3 regions of the Sporosarcina sp. Y352 genome follow, and region 1 is predicted to be linked to each of the others. Evidence: riboswitches for the same ligand, from Rfam matches in the RefSeq annotation. Region 1 holds a riboswitch; each other region holds the start of a gene.
What was found. A riboswitch is a leader RNA that binds a small molecule or an ion and turns the genes downstream of it on or off. The one in region 1 is predicted to bind S-adenosylmethionine.

Region 1 (4,867 bases):
TTTTATATGGCATTTACAGTGCAACAACAGGCGTCAGTGCGCAACATGCCGTCATGACCTATTTATTCGCATCGCTTAACGGACTCGTCCAAAATGCAGTCCGTGCAGTACCATTCGGACAAACTGCCGGTGTCCAGACGACCTACGGGCTGATTGGTCCTGTGACGGAAGCGGCTGAATTGGTGTCGACACTGACGATTGATGATATAAGCAACAATGCGCTAGGCATCGAACTAGCTTCAATGAAGCATGAATATTTATTCTCGAGGATGTTTATTTCTTGATTTTTTTAGGAGGAGTTTTTTTTATGAAACCAGTACGTATAGGCATCGGTGGACCGGTTGGATCGGGCAAAACGTCGCTCGTTGACCAACTGACACGTGCAATGCATAACGATTATAATGTGGCTGTCATTACGAACGATATTTACACACGTGAAGATGCACAGTTTTTAATTAAAAGCGGAGTACTTGAAGAAGACCGTATTTTGGGCGTTGAAACAGGAGGTTGCCCGCATACGGCAATCCGTGAAGATGCTTCCATGAACTTTGCGGCAATCGATGAGCTGAAATCTCGTTTTGATGATCTTGATATTATATTTGTGGAAAGTGGCGGCGATAATCTATCTGCAACGTTTAGTCCGGAACTTGTCGACGGCTATATCTATGTAATTGACGTCGCAGAAGGCCAGGATATTCCGAGAAAAGGCGGACCTGCTTTAACGCGTTCTGATCTTTTGTTGATCAACAAAACGGATCTTGCTCCGTACGTCGGGGTCGATCTTGACCTGATGGATAGCGATACGAAAAAAATGCGCAACGGACGTCCGTACATTTTCACGGATGTGCGAACACAGAAAAATGTAGACAAGGTCGTTGCTTGGATTAAGCACAATATGCTGTTGGAAGGCGCGGAATCCGCTGGTTCAAATGCTTAATCCGACCCGCTCCATCCATCACGGAAAACTAGATGTAGAGTTCGAGTTTAGAAGGGGCTATACACGGATGCCTCATGTTTACCAGCAGCCTCCTTTGAAGGCAAGCCGCGAACTTTACGATGGGAAAGACCCGACAGCGACGGTTTACATAATGGAATCGTCTGGCGGGATGGTTGCAGGGGATCGAAATGACATTACGGTAAAAATTGCACCAGACAGCAGCGCGAGGCTGATTCAGCAGTCAGCTTTGAAAATCTATCCGTCCCATACAGGGGATACTTGTGTGTTGACAATCGATGTCCAGCTCGCCGAACGAGCGCGTCTGGAATGGATGCCTGAAGTCATTATTCCATTCGCTGATGCGAAGTTCCAAGTCGACACGACACTTAGGCTAGCCGCTGATTCAACGGTATTATGGGGAGAAATCCTCGCCCCGGGTCGCGAAAAGCGCGGTGAAATTTTTGACTATGAATCATTGAAATCAAACTTTAAGATTTTCGTTGAAGACGAACTGATCGCCTTTGATTCACTGCATTTTTCACCGAAAGAAGTTGACTTAACTGGTATTGGTGTACTGGGAGACGCAATGTATGTGGGTTCGATCTGGCTAGTAACTCCTAAAGCTAAGGACATAGATATCCGTTCATTACAGGAAACACTACGGGTGGAAGAAGGTTTGAAAGCCGGTATGACAAGGCTTGAAGGAAATGCAATCCATTGCAGATGGCTCGCGGTTGATCAGTGGATGATGCAAGAAGAGATGAAACGGGTTTATGCACTTTTGGCGTCAATGGTTTGAGGGGCCACTCCGGTTGGGGTGTCTTTTTTGTTTGCCTAACTTGTCAAAGAACAGACATAACTAAAATATTTTATATATTCTGTATTGACATTCTATTTGAAGTCGCGTATTGTACTGGTTAACAACTAAATACGTAACTTTCTTATCCAGAGAGGTGTAGGGACTGGCCCGATGATACCTCAGCAACAGACTTTTTAAGTACTGTGCTAATTCCAGAAGCGTAAGTGTAATGCTTACTGCTTGGAGATGAGAAGAGCAAATAGCGAATTCGCCAAAACCTCTTCTATAAATTTAGAAGGGGTTTTTTGTTCTTTCTGGAGACCAAAGTTACCTTCAAAAAATGAAGGGAGAATTATTATGTTTTTGAAAAATCCACCAATTAAATTGAGTTATCAACAAACTTAGATAAAGTGCCCTCAAAAGACTCAGTCGTTTTTAACATCGTTCCGAAGCCAGAAAAAGCATCCGGGTTTCCAGTCCGCTCATACGCGCGACTGCCGAAAGAGAAGGGAAATAACCCGCTCATACGCGGAACTGTCGTAAGAAAAGAAAAATAACCCGCTCATACGCGGTACTGCCGAAAGAAAAGAAAAATAACCCGCTCATACGCGATACTGCCGTAAGAAAAGAAAAAGAGTTCGCCCATTCGCGTCCTGTTCTAATAAAATCAAAATCCACTAAAAAACAGAAAGAGGGAATTTACTATGACAAATCAAGCGACAACACTAACGAAAGCACCATTCAGAGCGGACCATGTTGGAAGTTTACTACGACCGGATAACTTGCATAAAGCGCGCAAAGACTTTAAAGAAGGCACAATTACTGCACAACAATTACGAGAAGTAGAAACACAGGAAATTAAACGGGTGGTTGATAAGCAAATTGAAATTGGTTTGGAACTTGTAACAGATGGTGAATTTAGACGTACATGGTGGCATTTAGACTTCTTGGAGCATCTGAATGGAATTGAAGGATTTGTACCTGAGAAGGGTTACACATTTGACGGGGTTGAAACTGAAAAATACGACGTTCGCAACACAGGTAAGATTTCATTTAACCCCAATCATCCATTCATTCAAGACTTTGTTGAGCTTAATGAAATCGTTGGCGGCCGTGCCGTTGTGAAACAAACGATTCCGAGCCCAAATCAACTCTTTAATATTGGAATACGTAATAGTGACATTTACCCTGACGTTGAAGAATTTGCAAACGATGTTATTCAAGCATACAAAGATGCTTTGAAAGCATTTTACGAAGCGGGTGTACGCTACTTACAGTTGGATGATGTCTATATTGCCGGGCTATCTGCACCGGAAATCCCGTTCAATGACGGAACCTATTCAAGAGAACAATTAATCGACTTGGCACTGCGCGTCATTAACGGTGTGTTAGAAGACAAGCCGGAAGACTTAGTCGTAACAACACACTTATGCCGCGGAAACTACCAATCAACGTGGGCGTTTGAAGGAAGCTACGCACTGATTGCGCCAACACTCCTTGCAAAAGAAAAAGTAGATGGCTTCTTCTTGGAATATGATGATGAACGTTCAGGAGACTTTAAACCATTGGATCATGTTCCAAATGGTGGAGCAAAAGTCGTGCTTGGTGTTGTTACATCGAAAAATGGAGAAGTAGAAGACAAAGATGCGGTTATCGCGCGCATTCAAGAAGCGGCGCAATACGTGCCACTTGAACAGCTGTGCTTGAGCCCACAATGCGGATTTGCATCAACGCATCACGGAAACAAACTGACAGAAGAACAGCAATGGGAGAAATTGAAATTCATTGTAGACGTAGCGAAAGAAGTCTGGGGCTAAATAAAATAAACCTGAATAAAGCTCATTTGCTTTGTTCAGGTTTTTTTCATTCCACAGTAAATGGTACAGCGACAGATAACTCGTACAACGGCTCACCAAGCGATAAAAATGTTTTCACAAGACGGTATTCACCTGGGATCAGTGTCACACCGAGCGCGTCGACCGAAAAAGTCTGGCGTGCTTTGCTTCCGGATGACAATACATTTCCATAGTCTTTGAAGGACGGATTCTTTAAGAACACGGCATCTGAATACGTAATGACAAACCACTGGCCATCTTTATTTAATTCAATATGAAAAACTCACCCAATTGATAGTCGGATGAAGTGGCATTTTGTACGACTGTCTTGATAACAGATGGTGATCCCAGGAAAGCATCTTCTTCAAGCGTAAGTGATAACCCTTCTTCGGATGCATGCATCTCTTGGTCAGGAACTGGGTAAGACAATGTAGAAATGGTAGATTCATTTCCGCAGGCGGTGAGAAGAGATATAAGAATAAGTACAATTGTTAGTTGTTTTTTCATAAAAGGGTACACCTCCACTTCCATCATATCCCTTTGATTGTGGATAAACATTGATCAAAACCAAGTACTTGGTTGTGGATAAGTTGTAATAGTGAAAAAATATTAATTATGCACATGTGGACAGTTTATTGCGAGAGAATGAAACTTCCCCCTCAGATTTCCGTATAACAAAGAAAGGGGTGGTTTTGGTGAGAACAGATCTACGTGAACGGCAATTGGTGCTAGCAATGACACGGACGCAACGCAATCGGATCAAACGGCGGTTGGAAGGGACTGAGTCGCAACTATCAGAAGCAATTGGAATGCGTGATAAGTTTCGAGAACAGCTGACAAAAGAGCAGCGTGACGTCGTGAAACTTGGGAAGTTCTCTTTCATGAATAAAATTAGTGAGTGGACGGGCACATGGGATGAAAAAATGGAAAAGGAAATTTCAGAAGCTGCTGAGGCTGAATTGCAATACAATGAGGCTGAAAAAGTAGTGATAGATTTAGAGGCGGAAGCCAAACAACTGCGTGAAGAGATGAAAAATCCAACTTTCTCTTATATAGATGAAGACTGGGCAGATTTTATCAAGGAAAAGGAGACATGGATTCGGCACAATGATTCCGTTGCAAACAGTACACTGCAAAAAATTGCAGATGACCGGGTAAGGGTGCGTTCGCTGTGCCGCGAAATCGACGAAGCAAGCGACGCTGGTCAAAAAGCTAGCCTTGCACTTGATGCGGCGCTGGATGAGCTTGGATCGGCGGAAGGTATGTCGGTTTGGGACACGTTTCTTGGCGGCGGTT
Region 2 (4,867 bases), on a different contig from region 1:
GTTTGCTGCGCAAGGGTTCGTTGTATTCGCTCCTTACTACCGTGGGAACCGTGGAGGGGAAGGTCGGGATGAATTCGCAGGTGCCGATCGTCAGGATGCGTTGAATGCTGTAGACGTGCTGAAACAAAATCCTATGACAAACGTCGAGAGGATTCACTTATTCGCGTTTTCACGAGGCGGCATTATGGCTCTGTGGACCGCTATTTTGCGTGAGGATATTACTTCGGTTGTTACGTGGTCGGGTGTTTCCGATGTCATTTTTACATACAAAGAACGGAAAGACATGCGGCGGATGATGAAGCGAGTTATCGGTGGAACGCCGAACAGCGTGCCTGATGAATACAGAAAAAGGACAGCGCTGTTTCGCGTAGATGAAATTACTGCACCTGTTCTTATCATTCATGGCATGATTGATGAGAACGTCTCATTTCAACAGGCTGTGTTATTGGAGAACGCATTGCGTGAACATAATAAAGTATACGAGACATGGTACTTCCCAGAATACACGCATTTCATTCCACCGGGCATGAATGCACAGCTTGTTAGAGATTTGACGAGTTGGATGAAGAGACAGTGAGTAGATCATTATAGATACTGATTATAATGATACAAAAACAGGGTAGCACAATAAATGTGCTACCCTGTTTAGATTTGATTGTCTTTACTCCATTCCTAGTGGATGGAGCCGCTATAGTCTATCGGATATAGACTAAGAGCATTCTTCTTATGCGATTGGCCCGCCTTTATACGTAATCTCTTCTGAAACCGAACCGAATTTCTTAAAGTTTTCACGGAACATAGATGCTAGTTCTTTTGCTTTAAGATCGTAAGCATTTCCATCTGCCCATGCATTGCGTGGGTTCAACACTTCTGTCGGAACGCCTTCAATCTCTGTAGGCATTGCAAGACCAAAAATGCTATTCATTTCTGTTTCAACATTATTTAGTTTACCAGCAAGTGCTGCACGAACCATTGCGCGTGTATACTTAAGATCCATACGCTTACCAACACCATATACGCCGCCAGTCCAACCTGTATTCACTAGGAATACTTGTGCGTCATGTTCATCAATCTTTTTCCCAAGCATTTCAGCATATACTGTCGCTGGAAGCGGAAGGAAAGGTGATCCGAAGCATGTCGAGAATGTTGCTTCAGGTGATGTGATACCACGTTCTGTTCCAGCAAGTTTCGAAGTGAAACCACTTAGGAAGTGGTACATTGCTTGCTCTTTCGTTAATTTGGAAATAGGGGGCAGTACGCCGAAAGCATCTGCAGTCAAGAAAATAATTGTTTTAGGATGACCTGCAACTGAAGGGTCAACGATGTTATCGATTGCTTGAATTGGATATGCTGCACGTGTATTTTCAGTCAAAGATCCATCATCGTAATTCGGAATGTTTGTTACTGGATCGATAACAACGTTTTCAAGAACTGATCCGAAACGAATTGCACCGAAAATTTCAGGTTCTTTTTCTTGAGATAAATTGATACATTTCGCGTAGCAACCACCTTCGATGTTAAAGACACCAGTGTCAGACCAACCGTGTTCATCGTCGCCGATTAATTTGCGGTTCGCGTCAGCTGAAAGTGTTGTTTTACCTGTTCCTGAAAGACCGAAGAACAAAGCGACATCGCCTTCTTCGCCGACGTTCGCAGAACAGTGCATCGGCATGATGCCATTCTCAGGTAGGAAGTAGTTCATGACAGAGAAGATTGCTTTTTTCATTTCACCAGCATATTCAGTACCACCAATGAGAACGATGCGTTTTTCCATAGACACAATAATGAACGTCTCGGAATTCGTACCGTCAACTGCAGGATCCGCTTTAAAAGAAGGAGCTGAAATGATAGTAAATTGCGCTTCGTGTTTCGAGAGCTCTACTTCAGTCGGGCGAATAAACAATTGATGGACGAATAGGTTATGCCAAGCAAATTCATTCACGACTTGAATGGATAGACGTGAAGCTGGATCTGCACCAGCGAATCCTTTGAAGACGAACAGTTCGTCTTTAACTTTTAAGTGTGTAAGCATTTTATTATATAATGAGTCAAATACATCAGATGAAATCGGACGGTTTACGCTGCCCCAATCGATTTTGTCTTTGGAGGACGCTTCCTCGACAATATATTTATCTTTAGGGGAACGACCTGTATACTTCCCTGTTTGAGCCGTGACTGCTCCATCGGAAGTCAGTTGAGCTTCTCCACGTGATATCGCTTTTTCAACAAGTTGTGGTACTGAAAGTTGAATTTTTATATTTTCACCGGAAAGAAGGTTATTTAGATCGTCGCTAATCTTTGCTGTAATCATAATTATGTACCGTCCTTTACTCATAGTCCCATATAATTGGGTGTCATGTCATCACATTTCTTAAATAGTATAACACATTAAGAATAATAATCTATATTAATCAAAATCTCAAGCAATTAGATGTAAAATCGGCAAAGAAATTTGACAGGGAACAAGTTTTTTCGTAGCATATATAGTTGAACGGATACTCTTATCCCGAGCTGGTGGAGGGGTCAGGCCCAATGAAACCCGGCAACCTGCAATGACTTATTTGTCTGCGCAAAGGTGCCAAACCTGTAGCAAGGCACAGTCCTTGTATGATAAGAGTGAAAGGTGCTTTTAAAATCATGCCTTTCCTCATGTATTAGTACGTGAGCGAAGGGCTTTTTAATTTGTTTAGCCCTTTATCCTCGTGTATAGAGCTCGCAGTGGCTTGTAGTCTTTCCTGAATCCGGGAGGACTCTACATGGGACATATGAGTACCGTATCAATCTCGTAGGATATAAGGAGGAAAAGACATGACTAACCGCCGACTGTTTACTTCAGAATCGGTAACTGAAGGACATCCAGACAAAATGTGCGACCAAATTTCAGATGCTATCCTTGATGCTATTTTGGAGGAAGATCCAAATGCACGCGTAGCATGTGAAACGACAATCACTACAGGACTGGTACTCGTAGCAGGTGAAATCACGACGACTACATATGTCGATATTCCAAAAGTTGTGCGCGAAACTGTTAAAGGAATTGGTTACGTTCGAGCGAAATACGGATTTGATTGGGAAACGTCTGCAGTTCTCACTGCGATCGATGAACAATCAGCCGATATTGCTGCGGGTGTTGACCAAGCACTTGAAGCGCGTGAAGGATTAATGACGGATGACGAACTTGAAGATATTGGAGCAGGCGACCAAGGTTTGATGTTTGGTTATGCTTGTAATGAGACACCAGAACTGATGCCATTACCAATCAGCTTAGCCCATAAACTATCCTTTAAACTTGCACAAGTACGTAAAGATGAAACACTTTCGTACCTAAGACCGGATGGGAAAACGCAAGTGACTGTAGAGTATGATGAAAATAATATACCGGTTAGAATTGATACGATTGTTATTTCAGCACAACATCATCCTGAAGTGACACTTGAGCAGATTCAAAGTGATATTAAGGAATTCGTTATTAATCCAGTTGTACCAACTAATCTAATTGATGAAGAAACAAAGTACTACATCAATCCGACTGGCCGATTTGTAATAGGTGGACCTCAAGGAGATGCGGGTCTGACTGGTCGTAAAATCATTGTTGATACGTATGGCGGTTATGCACGTCATGGCGGTGGGGCATTTTCGGGGAAAGATCCTACAAAAGTGGACCGCTCAGCTTCATACGCGGCTCGTTATGTTGCAAAAAACATCGTTGCAGCAGAACTTGCAGACCGCTGTGAAGTCCAGTTGGCTTATGCAATCGGTGTAGCTCAACCTGTATCGATTTCCATTGATACATTCGGAACAGGTACCGTTGAGGAGAGTAAACTCGTGGAACTGACACGTGAACTCTTTGACCTTCGTCCAGCAGGTATCATTAAAATGCTTAATCTCCGTCGTCCTATCTACAAGCAGACGGCAGCGTATGGTCACTTCGGCCGCACGGATGTTGATCTGCCATGGGAACAAACGGACAAAGCTGCAACATTGAAAGAACTAACAGGGAAATAATTATTGAAAATGCCGGAAGCAAGGACTCGTCCTTAGCTTCCGGCATTTTTTATCGTGTGTTATTATCCTTCAATAAAAAAAGCCGCCAATCAATGGCGGCAATACATCACTTTTGTAGACTCTTGTAATATTGCCCTTTTTCCGCGTATTCACGAACAATTCTTTCCATATCTGCACGGTCGTCTTCATTCAGTTCTCGAACAACTTTTGCCGGTGAACCGAGTGCTAACATATTCGGTGGAATCTTCTTACCGGGCGGTACTAGACTGCCCGCTCCAATAAATGCCCCCTCGCCGATTTCAGCCCCGTCTAGAATGATGGAGCCCATGCCAATCAGCGCACCTTTTTTTATAGTGCAGCTATGTAGAGTAACTTGGTGTCCAATCGAAACTTCGTCCTCAAGGATTAGTGGAGAGTGTGGGCTTTGATGTAGGCAGCACAAGTCTTGCACGTTCACTTTACGTCCGATAATTGTAGCTGAGACATCACCGCGAATCACAGTATTGAACCAGATTGACGATTCGGCACCAATTGTTACATCTCCAGAAATTGTTGTATAATCTGCAATGAATACGGATGGATCGATTACGGGTGTTTTATCTTTGTAGGGATAAATCATTCAACTCTCCTCATTTCTTTATGTAGTGTATAATTATCGTAACAAAGATTAGGATTTTATAGTAGGTTAAGAGTTAAACAATAGAAAGAAAATAATGTAATAGGTAAGGGGAAGATGACCGTGTGGAAATGGGAAGCGGAAGGACAGCCTAAAGCTGTCGTGGCGATCGTTCATAATGTGTACGAACATCATAGTAGAAATGCTTGGCTCATTCAGAAGCTTCGTAATAGTGGTTTCCATGTC
Region 3 (4,867 bases), on a different contig from region 1:
GAATAATCCCTTCCTTCAATTGATCACTATAAGGACCCGCTGTTGCGCCGATCTTAATCTTCTTTTCATCATCCGCAGATGCAGACCCGCACCCCGCCAATACCAGTACACTAATTGCAATAAGCAATAAATTTCTAAACACTTTTTTCATCTTCTATTCCCCCTAAATTTCTAATTTATATACAAAAAAGGCCTCCAGCAATTCGCAATATTGTCTTTGAACAATATCGTGAAAGTCAAGAGGCCTCCGGTTGTCCGGTCAGCTTCACTTCTTATTTTCAGTTTTCAGTACTGGGAACCGTTTTTTCTCAGTTCGATCGATTTGAACGATTTGTCCTTCATGGATGGTAATGTGTACCTCTCCAAAATCCAAACCTTTCAGCGCCTGCGTAATCGCATCGATTTTAACTACATCATTCACTTTCAAAACCATTGCGCATCCTCCTTTTTTTCTGAGTGACGGTCACAACGTCTAGTCTGATGATCGACTACAAAAAAGCGGCCTCTTGTGAACTAAGAGGTCGCCGCAACACGTAGTTTGTAGGCAAAACCTCTCATCTGTCAGATGACGAACGACATCTGCTGGAATTGGCACCGTTTGAATGAATTCAATGGTTGCTGAGGCGTCAAAGGGCCAGTCCCTCTGCCTCTCTTTATAAGAGTTTTGTTTATGTAATTGATATTCATAATAATCCATCTATTCCGATGTGTCAACTATACTTTAAAACTATTTACTTTTTAAGTGACGCCTCTACCAATTTTTCATTCCAATTCTCGCGAATGAAGGGCGCTCTTCCCGACTCTTCTTTGAAGACTTTATATTTTTCTGGGTTCTTTTGATAATAGTCTTGATGATAGTCCTCGGCAGGATAAAAGATTGTGGCTTCAACGATTTCAGTAACAATTGGTTTTTCAAAGCGACCACTTTGGATTAACGCCTCTTTTGAGCGTTCCGCAACCTGTCGCTGTTCCTCATGATGGTAAATGATTGCCGTGCGGTAAGAAGTTCCACGACTGCCAAACTGACCATCTGCATCCGTCGGGTCAATTTGCTGCCAATAGATGTCTACTAGTTTTTCATAAGAAAAGACTGTCGGATCATATGTGATTTGCACCGCTTCCGTATGTCCCGTAACCCCCGCACGCACTTCCTCGTACGTCGGATTTTCAGTGACGCCTCCAATATAACCGGAAACTACTTTTTCAATACCGGGTTGCGTATCAAACGGCTGCACCATACACCAAAAACACCCACCCGCAAATGTTGCCAATTCAACTTTTTTCTGAGTCATCATAATCCCCCTCTTCGTTATAATAAACGCCCCTGCCATATAAAAACGACCCCTTCCTAAAAGAAGAGGTCGCCGCATGACAAATATCGCGTGCAAAACCTCTCATCTGTCAGATTCATAATAAATCTGTTGAAATTGGCACCGTTTGAACACTGTTCAATGGTTGCCGAGGCTTCACAGGGTCAATCCCTCCGCCTCTCTTTATAAGAGTTTTAGCTATGTAATTGATATTCATACTAGTCTATCCATTTAGATAAGTCAATGTCTGAAAATATAATTTTGTGATTTTTTACTATATTGAGTAAGATATACGATGTTTGAATGTTTAATATGGTTATGAGAAAAGAACTAGAAGTCTTCAGTTTTGGCAAAGCTTTTAATTAGGTGAGGAAGTGAGTGAAATAGGCACTCTTGGTACTTTCGGATTACAGAAAATTAGCCGATTTAAATTTGGTTGGGTTTCTTCGTTACTTCTTAACGGTTTTTCTGGATAGCTTTTTGTGTGACTTAGTGACTGTCAGTAAGTCGATTTAGTGGGTGGGAATTCGATGGGGATTGCTAGTGATGAATTATTGTTTTAATAATAATAATTTTATTCGTTAGGTGCTTGTTTAAAACGTTTTTTGGGCGTTTGGTTGGGCGGGTTCAACCGATATATGAGTGGTCGTCCGCGATATTCAAGCGGGCACACACATTATATCGGCGGTCCCCAGCGAGCATCGGGCGGTACTCACCCGATACATGAGCGGTACAGCACGAGCTTCAGGCCGTCAATCACATAGAGTTACTTTTAGCTACATGTTCAATATCTAAATAACCTCTTTTATCGAAATTAAAGCTTTTGAAGCAGAACTTGCAACACAAGATAACAAGCTACTCCGGGCTATTGTCTATCTTATTTCTGATGGAATGATTGACATTGTATTCAGCGTTTATACCATGACGAAAATATCATTTTCCGTAAACTCTGGAATCATATCTTCACTTCTTTCTTTTACTTTTTTTAGATTCGTCTTGTCTTTCATTCAGTGGTAAACCAAACTCTGGATAAACCTGCTTTACAATACTTATATTTTTAACAATATAAAAATACCTATGGATATAAACAGAGAAGTAGGCAGTGATAATCGAGACAAAGGAAAGTAATAATACTAAGAAAAGCATTTTTGCAGAATCACTATAGAGGAGTGATAGCACAAGTTGACCTATCACATATCCAATCCCACCAATTGACAGCCAACGGATATTGATACTCTTCATCTGTTGCATTTTATGGTAGGTTCCCGAGTAAAGGGCTTTTATATTTAGCCAATTAATCGTCAACAGTAATCCGATAAGCAGAAACAGCCCAATAATAAAAGGTACTTTCCCCACCGCTCCAACATTGTAATACAACAGTTTTTGCGATGCTAAAAAATAGACATATGTATTAACAACCCCATATACACCAAAAAAGAGATAATAGGACTTCTCAAATTTGTATGGGGCGAATAAATAAAGCAATCCCCAAATTTGTAGGATTACTACCGGCACAATTGCCGCCATAAAATAAATAAACGAAAATGGCGCACCCAGAATTGGAAGCATTCCAGCCAAATATAAGCAGATTAAGAAAAACCCAATAATATTCGATCTGTTTTCCTTAGGTGTTTGGAATTTCAAATAAGATAACGCAATCTTATCAATTTTTTTCTTTTCGATTTTAGGTTCTCTCCTATCCTTTAAACCAAGAAAAAATATTATCGTTAATGTTTTTTACAACTTTTTATAGCATCACAAATTGAATCTGTTTCTCCGTCGTTATGCCGGGTGACACCGACCTGGGAAGAAATAACTTATCCTTTCTAATCTAATAAAAAAGCACTTTTGCTGATTCACTATAAAGGAGTGATAAGGCAAGTTGGACGATTACATATCCCATTGAACAACTAAAAGCGTTACAATCCTGAAAATTTCATTTTCCGTGAATTTAGGAATCATACCTTCATTTCTTTCTTCTCTTGATTTTCTTGTTTACTTTATTTATGCTTCTTTCGCTTTTTCACTGGCAGGTTCCTTTGATTTTTCTGTATTTGGAGCCTGGTGAAGCTGTAGCACTATCCCGCACAATAGGGATGCATAGAAAAACTCATTCCTCTTGACGCACTTGAATCGAATTCTTTGTTAAATATTCCCTTTTAAAGCCAGGATAGTAAGAGGTCCAAATGTTATGTACAAAATACAAAAATGGCAGCGCGGCTACTGGCAATAGAAATAACAAGAACCAATATGGGCTTTCCGTGATTCCTAGGATTGTGCCGCCTATGATACCAAACAGAATATAAAGAATGGATATAAAACAAAGACTTGCGTAGACAAGAAAAAAACCGGTATTCATGTAAACTAATACATACATTTTCATCTTTTTACTTCTTCCTTGAACGAGTTGACTAAACTTCCAGTTCGCCTTTATTTCCGAAGAAGATTGCTTCAATACTTCCCATACGTTGCTCATTATTTTCCTCACGTTTTCTAAACCTCCATCATTTCCCTAAACATAAAAGCGCTACAACTTCGTGAAAAGCTGTAGCACTTTTTTTATTTTTCCAATTCGAATTTAGCGTTTTCGATTTTCACAGTTTTGTTTTCTTCAGTCATCAATTGAAGCAGTTCTTTCCCCTCTGGTGTAACCGGAACGGTAAATGGAATCGCATGGTTTGGCTGAATAACACCTGCAAATGATTCGGATAGGTCTACTTTTTCACGATTGAATACATATTTTACAGTACCCTCCGTTTCAACGCTCAACGTGTATTCTAACGTAATATTTTTGATTCCCTTTTCCAACCGGTTAATCCCTAAGAATAACATGACACTCTCGCCTGCACTCTTTTCTACAAGGTCAATTGCATGAATACTAAAGTCTTCCGCAACCCCAATATCGGGATTGGCTTCTACAAGTCCGGACAATTGTTGATACATCTCTTCTTCCAACGTGACGCCATTTTCCTCGTCCGCTTTCAATACTTGCATCGAAAGAACTTGTTGCTCTTTATCTTTTTCCACGTTTTCTTCATCTCCCGTCTTCGGTTGTTCGTCATTGGTGGCATTACACCCCACTAATAGTATTGCAAAGAATAAAACTCCAATTAGCTTCTTCATTTCGAGACTCTCCAATCATGAATAAAAATTACTGACGCCTATTATTTAGTTACTGTACCTTTTCTTTTGAAAGTAGTCTATCTAACTCTTTTCGGAATGCTAGCTCTCCTTCTGTTTCAAACCCTTTAAATACAACTTCTGCAATATCATCGTGCTGAAAAAAAAGATTCGTATTCGTTGAAATATGCCCTTGCGGATAAGGACATCCAACATAATCCCACATCTTCCCGTCGCCGTCCACTTGGTTTTGTTTTCTACCATAGATCATGATGAAAGGCTCTACACCCTCTATCTTTAGTACTGTCCCAATTGGCAACAGGTTATTTCCTTTATCGATTGATCTTGATTGAAATTGTTTCTTCATTATAAAAAACTCCTTTTTCAGCATTTAGTAAGTAGAAGGCAACTTATTATCACTCTGTTTCAAAGCTGAC

Region 2: it holds a riboswitch for S-adenosylmethionine, as region 1 does, so the genes downstream of both, metK (methionine adenosyltransferase) here and AC1TO6_RS16400 (5-methyltetrahydropteroyltriglutamate--homocysteine S-methyltransferase) in region 1, are expected to answer to the same signal.
Region 3: it holds a riboswitch for S-adenosylmethionine, as region 1 does, so the genes downstream of both, msrA (peptide-methionine (S)-S-oxide reductase MsrA) here and AC1TO6_RS16400 (5-methyltetrahydropteroyltriglutamate--homocysteine S-methyltransferase) in region 1, are expected to answer to the same signal.

What each region holds. Positions count from the first base shown of each region.
Region 1 is NZ_JBXCJE010000011.1:99,443-104,309, forward strand. It holds gene AC1TO6_RS16385 (urease accessory protein UreF) at 1-284, shown strand, start outside; gene ureG (urease accessory protein UreG) at 308-937, shown strand; gene AC1TO6_RS16395 (urease accessory protein UreD) at 1,005-1,736, shown strand; SAM riboswitch class I at 1,876-1,989, shown strand; gene AC1TO6_RS16400 (5-methyltetrahydropteroyltriglutamate--homocysteine S-methyltransferase) at 2,441-3,553, shown strand; gene AC1TO6_RS16405 (hypothetical protein) at 3,600-3,794, opposite strand; gene AC1TO6_RS16410 (hypothetical protein) at 3,836-4,078, opposite strand; gene AC1TO6_RS16415 (hypothetical protein) at 4,267-4,867, shown strand, end outside.
Region 2 is NZ_JBXCJE010000001.1:544,516-549,382, reverse strand. It holds gene AC1TO6_RS02840 (alpha/beta hydrolase family protein) at 1-577, shown strand, start outside; gene pckA (phosphoenolpyruvate carboxykinase (ATP)) at 725-2,311, opposite strand; SAM riboswitch class I at 2,499-2,617, shown strand; gene metK (methionine adenosyltransferase) at 2,809-4,005, shown strand; gene AC1TO6_RS02825 (gamma carbonic anhydrase) at 4,112-4,624, opposite strand; gene AC1TO6_RS02820 (alpha/beta hydrolase) at 4,739-4,867, shown strand, end outside.
Region 3 is NZ_JBXCJE010000009.1:93,084-97,950, reverse strand. It holds gene AC1TO6_RS15085 (MetQ/NlpA family ABC transporter substrate-binding protein) at 1-151, opposite strand, end outside; gene AC1TO6_RS15080 (YezD family protein) at 266-433, opposite strand; SAM riboswitch class I at 552-662, opposite strand; gene msrA (peptide-methionine (S)-S-oxide reductase MsrA) at 732-1,292, opposite strand; SAM riboswitch class I at 1,392-1,502, opposite strand; gene AC1TO6_RS15070 (hypothetical protein) at 2,274-2,954, opposite strand; gene AC1TO6_RS15065 (hypothetical protein) at 3,421-3,786, opposite strand; gene AC1TO6_RS15060 (hypothetical protein) at 3,870-4,433, opposite strand; gene AC1TO6_RS15055 (DUF4176 domain-containing protein) at 4,483-4,797, opposite strand; gene AC1TO6_RS15050 (ribonuclease YeeF family protein) at 4,847-4,867, opposite strand, start outside.